One region of the Rothia sp. HMSC062F03 genome, then DNA from elsewhere that is predicted to be linked to it. Evidence: predicted binding sites of a transcription regulator. Region 1 holds the regulator's gene; the other holds the start of a gene.
What was found. The regulator LexA, encoded in region 1, represses DNA repair genes until DNA is damaged. The targets are predictions, from matches to a motif close to TCGAACANNTGTTCGA.
Positions count from the first base shown of each region.

Region 2: the regulator LexA is predicted to act here: its motif matches at 1,947-1,962, upstream of uvrA (excinuclease ABC subunit UvrA).

Region 1 covers NZ_KV830882.1:25,597-29,012, reverse strand. Annotated here, with positions in the region: gene HMPREF2674_RS04470 (ATP-dependent DNA helicase) at 1-1,231, shown strand, start outside; gene lexA (transcriptional repressor LexA) at 1,471-2,133, opposite strand; gene HMPREF2674_RS04460 (LysM peptidoglycan-binding domain-containing protein) at 2,791-3,416, shown strand, end outside.
Region 2 covers NZ_KV830898.1:13,483-16,898, reverse strand. Annotated here, with positions in the region: gene uvrA (excinuclease ABC subunit UvrA) at 1-1,924, opposite strand, end outside; gene HMPREF2674_RS07710 (MBL fold metallo-hydrolase) at 2,141-2,914, opposite strand.

The DNA of each region.
Region 1 (3,416 bases):
GACCGGTGCGGTTTCCGGATCGCTGACCGTTGCGATGGTTCGCCGCGCCGCTCGAGGCGTGAAGAAACACTCTAAGGCCGATTCCGGGGCCCTGGAGATGGCCGCCGGAACCCTGGAAACCGCACTGGAGGGCCTGCCCGAAGGGCTGCTCAACGGCCTCGACGGTCGTCTGCTCACGGCCCTGTCCGCGGTGAACGATGCGGCCCGCGCCGCGCTCTCCGATACGAAACCCGACGGACAAGAGGCCGACGCCGGCCTACAGATGGCCCGTTCCCGCGTCTCGGAGGTGCACGAGGTGAGCAACCGCATCCTGGAGGCTTCGGCTGAGCAGGATGTGCTGTGGGTTTCACGTCAGGGCGGCTGGGAGAACGGCCGCTACGTGGCCGCCTCCGATACCGACCCCGCGACCCTGAATATCGCCCCGCTGAGCGTTGGCCTGCAGCTGCGTGACGGTCTGTTTGCCGACCGCACCGTAATCCTAACGAGCGCGACCCTGACGGTGGGCGATTCCTTCGATGTGGCCGCCGGCGCCCTGGGTTTGCAGGGGGAGGGGGCTCCCCGCTGGACGAGCATCGATGTGGGTTCGCCCTTCGACTACCGCAAGCAGGGCATCATATACGTAGCCGGGGATCTGAAGCCCCCGGGATTTGGCGTGCACGAGGGCCAGCTGGAGCGACTTCGCGAGCTGTGCGAGGCGTCCGAGGGAGGTGCCCTGGGGCTGTTCTCCTCGAAGCGTGCAGCCGAGCGCGCCGCAGAGTATATGCGTGAGCACAGCGATCTGAATATTCTTCTGCAGGGTGAATCCTCGCTGAAGGCCCTGGTGGAGGAGTTTAGCGAGGATGTTGACTCGTGCCTATTCGGCACGATGAGCCTGTGGCAGGGCGTTGACGTCCCCGGAGACTCCTGCCGTCTGGTGGTGATGGATCGCATCCCGTTCCCGCGACCGGACGATCCGATTGCGCAGGCCCGCACGGAGTCGGTGAACCGTCATCGCGGTAACGGGTTCATGGCCGTCTCTGCGCATCACGCGGCTATCCGCATGGCGCAGGGCGCGGGTCGCCTGATCCGTTCGGTGAATGACCGCGGGGTCGTGGCGGTTCTGGATTCGCGACTCGCAACGAAGCGCTACGGCGGCTACCTGATGAGGGCCATGCCGCCGATGTGGCCCACCCAGAATAAGCAGGCCGTGGTGGGTGCGCTGGCCCGTCTCTCGGAATCCATCGACAGGTAGCCCGTCTACCGTGTGCTGAGCGGGCCATTGTGTATTGAGCGGGCGGCGCGTTTTCCCCGCAGGGCTATTTCCCCGTAGAGTCAGAGAAAAGCCCCCGGCACTCGCAAACTTGCGAGTGCCGGGGGCTTTGTTCGTTATGGGCTTTGGAAACGCTGAAGTCTCAAAGGACGTAGCTACCAGATCGGGGCGTTGGCGCCGGGAGGCATAGCACCCCATGATGTTCTCGCGAAGAGCGGGGATTAGAGGCTACGCAATACCGAAACAACCTTGCCCATGACGGTGGCGCGGTCACCCATAATCGGTTCGTAGCTTGCGTTGCGCGGCATGAGCCAGGTGTGGCCATCAACCTGGCGGAAGACCTTCACGGTGGCCTCATCGTCCAGCAGGGCGGCCACGATGTCGCCGTTGTCGGCGGTGTGCTGTTCACGCACGACGACCCAGTCGCCATCGCAGATGGCGGCGTCAATCATGGAATCGCCCTTGACCTTGAGCATAAAGAGCTTGCCGTTGCCGACCAGCTGGCGCGGCAGGGCGAGTACATCTTCCACAGACTGCTCGGCGGTGATGGGGCCGCCCGCGGCAATGCGACCGACGAGGGGGACGGGTACGAGGTCGTCCTCGCCAACCTCAAAGTTCGGAAGCTCAGGCAGGGGAGTGTGCATGCCGGCGCCGTTTTCGTCGAGCACCTCGATGGCGCGCGGGAGCTTGGGATCGCGGCGAATGTAGCCCATATTTTCGAGTCGGCCAAGCTGATGGGTGACCGAAGAGAGAGACGCAAGACCCACCATATCGCCAATCTGGCGCATGGATGGCGGATAGCCCTTCTGTTCAATCTCGGTGCGGATCGCGTCAAGAATCTTCTGCTGGCGCGCGGTCAGCGCCGGGCGGGGTGCTGTTGCCATATCTCTTCCTTTGGTCTGTGTCGCCGAAGGCTGCTGTACCTTCGGCGGAGCACGGATGGGTTGTCCACGTGTTCGTCATACGGTGACGTATATCGCACGGCTTAGGTGAAACATACCCCTTATCTCGTCAGGGGTGGATTAGATTCTAGATCCGTCGCGAGTCACGCCCCGCCATGATGGAAATCATCACGAGCGTGTGGAACATCTCTTGACACAAGTGTAGAACACTCTACCGACAAATTCAAACAAATATACTAGATTTTTTCTTCGAAACCGGGGGAATTTTTAGTATGTATCTGCTAGACTTTAGAACACGGATTCGGATACAGTAGAAAACCCTCCCGATTTTCGGGGTACAAACGGGGTATTCTCCATGTAATTCGAATACTCGTTCTGCCTTGCGGGTCTGGAAGGGGGTCGTCGAATGTTCGAGAGTATTCGAACGAGAAACCGAATGACCTTCCTTAAGTCGAAGGGGAGTTCTGGGGAACGCGTCTGCAAGACAAAACCCCGAACGTTCCTTGACCCGATGTGTCGGGTCCCGGGCAGAAAAACGAACAACCACACTCAACTCACCCGCCGAGTCTCGAGAGAGCCGGCACCGTTCACCCCGGCGGATTACCGCGGGAGTGAGCTTGAGAGAAAGGAACCACAATTATGACCGCAGCTTCTTTGGCCCCTCACCGTGCCTCTGCGTCTGCTACCCTTCCGGAAGGTTTGGTGGTACTTCACCCCGCGCACGCACGGCAGTCCGCGCGCATCGCTCGAGGCTCCTCCCGTCGCGCATCCGCTCCTCAGCTTTCTGCCTCTCCGGCACCCGTCCGCCGTGTCTCTCCCGCCGCGACGGCTGCTCGGCCTGCAGCCCCCTCCGCTCCGGTGAATGAACGCTCCGTTTCGGCGCACCTCTCCGGGCAGGGGAGGGAATCGTCTTCTCGTCATGCGGGCCTTGTGCCCTCCGCTATCTCGGGTCTTCGCTCCCTATCGTCTCGCCTTGAACGCTTCAACCCCCTGCGCAATTTCAAGGGGCTGCCCCTGCTGACCCTGGCCGCGCTCGTGGTGCTGGGCGCCATTACCTTCCTCGGCCCTTCCTTCGGCCCCCGTGTTGAGAACGCATCGGCCACCCAAGCCACTGTGACCGTTAAGCACGGCGAGACACTGTGGGACATCGCCCAGTCGGTGAACCCCGGCGGTGATGTCCGTGATACCGTGGTGCGTATTATGGAGATGAACTCGCTGACGAGCACCGCTGTCGACGCCGGTCAGCGCCTCGAGGTTCCCAAGCC
Region 2 (3,416 bases), on a different contig from region 1:
CGCGGGCACCGCGCACGGTCAGCTGGCGTTTCTTGTCCACGGGTCGGCGGGAGGCGGGCACCTCGATGCTGCGGCGGCCAGCCATGTAGTCGCCGGTAATGGATTTGGTATTCTTCAGCAGCTCCTCGAAGCTGCCGGAGTGCACGATTTCGCCGCCGTGCTCGCCGGCACCGGGTCCTACGTCCACAATCCAGTCGGCTTCGCGCATGGTGTCTTCGTCGTGCTCAACCACGATAAGCGTGTTGCCCATATCGCGCAGCTTGGTGAGGGTTTCGATGAGGCGGCGGTTGTCGCGCTGGTGCAGGCCGATGGAGGGCTCGTCGAGCACGTAGAGCACGCCGACCAGGCCCGAACCAATCTGGGTTGCGAGGCGGATGCGCTGCGCCTCACCGCCGGAGAGCGTACCTGCAGAGCGTGAGAGGGTCAGGTAGTCCAGGCCCACGTCCAGTAGGAACTGCAGGCGCGCGTCAATTTCCTTGAGGACCTGCTCACCGATCTTGGCTTCGCGGGCGCTGAGCTGCAGGCTACGCACGAAGGCGAGCGCATCGGCCAGGGACAGGTCGGTAATGTCTGCAATGGACTTGCCGCCGACCTTCACGCCGAGGATGGTCGGGTTCAGGCGCGCGCCACCGCAGGATGGGCAGGCGACCTGGCGCATGTACTGTTCGTAGCGGTCGCGGGCGAAGTCCGATTCGGTTTCTTCGTGCTTGCGCTTAATGTACGCCTTCACGCCTTCGAATCCGGAGGTGTAGCGGCGTTCGCGGCCGAATCGGTTACGGTAGGACACCTCAACCTTGTAGTCCTTACCGTCCAGAATCGCGGCGCGGGTTTTGGCGGGCAGGTCTTTGAAGGGGGTGTTCAGGTCGAAGCCGAGCTCCTCCCCCAGGCCGGCGAGCAGGCGCAGCCAGTATTCGGTGGTTGCCTTGCCCTGCGACCAGGGGGCGATAGCGCCCTCGCCGAGGGTCAGGTCGGGGTTGGGTACGAGCAGTTCGGTGTCGACTTCCAGGCGCGAGCCGATGCCGTCGCAGGCGCTACACGCGCCGAACGGCGAGTTGAAGGAGAAGGCGCGCGGCTCGATGGTGTCGATCTGCAGCGGGTGGTTGTTGGGGCAGGCGAGGTTTTCACTGAAGGAGCGGGTGCGTTCGGGGTCGTCCTGCTCGCGGTCCACGAAGTCGATGAGCACGCGGCCGTCGGCGAGCTTGAGCGCGGTTTCAATGGAGTCGGTCAGGCGCTGGTGAATACCGTCCTTAATGACGATGCGGTCGACGACCACCTCGATGGTGTGCTTGTACTGCTTGGCGAGCTTGGGCGGGTCGGAGAGCTGCACGGTTTCGCCGTCCACGCGGGCTCGCGAGTAGCCCTGGGTGAGCAGGTCCTTGAAGAGGTCCACGAACTCGCCCTTACGTGCGCTGACGACGGGCGCGAGAATCTGCAGGCGGGTGCGTTCGGGGTACTCCTGCAGAATATCCACGATCTGCTGCGGGGTCTGCTGGGTGATTTCCTCGCCACATTCGGGGCAGTGCGGGTGGCCGATTCGCGCCCAGAGCAGACGCATGTAGTCGTAGATTTCGGTGATGGTGCCGACGGTTGAGCGCGGGTTCTTGGAGGTGGACTTCTGGTCGATAGACACCGCCGGGGAGAGACCCTCGATGAAGTCGACATCGGGCTTGTCGACCTGGCCCAGGAACATGCGGGCGTAGGAGGAGAGCGATTCGACGTAGCGGCGCTGACCCTCGGCGAAGATGGTGTCAAAGGCGAGGGAGGACTTGCCGGAGCCGGAGAGGCCCGTGAAGACGACCATCGCATCGCGCGGGATGGTCAGGTCTAGGTTCTTAAGGTTGTTTTCTCGGGCACCCTGCACACGAATACTGGTCAGGTCGTTCGCTTTGAGTGCGGTGCTACCGTGTGCCGGGCGGGGTGTCATCGAAAATCCTTTCGTCTTATCTTCGAATTTAAATTCTACACCTTAGCGCCCCGTAGCCGGCGGGATTAAGTTCCCGGCGTACGGGGCGTAAGGGTGCAGTGCGAAGCCGCACGGCAAGCGCGAAGCATCCGCAAAAACGCACGGAAGGAGGGGCATCGCGCACGCACGAAGAGACATTCCAAATTCGCGTGGCGGCGAGAGCGCGCCGGGGCCGGGCTACCAGCCGCGGGTGCCCCACTCCTCCAGGTGCGGGCGCTCGTCACCGAGGGTCGTGGAACGACCGTGGCCGGGCAGCACGATTGCGTCATCATCGAAGCCGCCAAAGAGCTTTTCGAGCACGTTGGAGAAGAGTTCGCCGAATTGCTGCGGGGAGTCGGTCTTGCCCACGCCGCCGGGGAAGAGCGCATCGCCGGTAAACAACAGGGTTGCGGGGGTGCCGTCCTCCCACACGGTTTCGAGCACGTAGACGATGGATCCGGGGGTGTGGCCGGGCACATGCAGGGCGCGCACCACGGTGTCGGAGAGGTAGAAATCGAAGACCTCACCACCGTGCAAGCGCTCCTCCACTTCGAAGTTCTCCTGCTCCTTAATGGCGTCGGCATCGGCATCCCCGGCGGAGGTGATTGCGCCAGTGAGCTTCTCGAGCTCGGCAATGGCGCGAATGTGGTCCCAGTGGCCGTGGGTAACCAGGATGCCGGTCAGGCCGATTGCGCGGGGTTTGAGGGCATCAAAGTCTTCTTCCTTCTCCATGACGCGCACGCGGCGGTCCTCGGCATCGGTGAGTTCCAGCTGCGGGCAGTCCTGAAGTAATGCATCGAGGGTGAAGGCGTAGAGCTCCTCGGCTTCTGCGGCCGGGTCGATGAGTACCTGTTCGCCCGTGGCGCGCATGGTGATGAGGTAGACGCTATTGTCCATCTCGGAAACACTGAGCGCGCGCACGGTCAGTTCGGGGTTCTCGAAGATGAGGGTGGATTCGGGGTATGTAGTCATACTTCCAGTGTAAGGGGTGTTCCAGTTTAGGAGGTGCCGGGGTACTCCCCTGCGGGATGCGCCTCGGCGGTTTCTTGGGTGCGCTCGACTTTGAACGCACAGCCTTTGCCCGGGACGGGTGCAGCTCGGATGAGGTTCCAGCCGAGGCACCGCATGAAAGTTAAACAGAGAAGCGACCGTGCATCGATACACAGTCGCTTCTCATGACACCCAGGGGTATCTATCACTCACTCAAACACAAGCAACCCGAGGACTTTGGAAATCTCACGATTACTTGATGCATCCATCATAGCGGAGTTTTTTCACCCTGTCCGGCGGGCCATTTTGGTACGGAGTGCCAATTTAAGTGACCGAAGCCTCACTGTAACCGTTCTGTAATAATTGCACCCGTTTTTTAGGATATCCATACGTACCAATTTTATTTTTCAGCTCCAATAAGTGGGCTATATCACTGAAAAAAATTTTTGGCCTTGCTCTAATTTGGCACTCAGATGCATCTTTC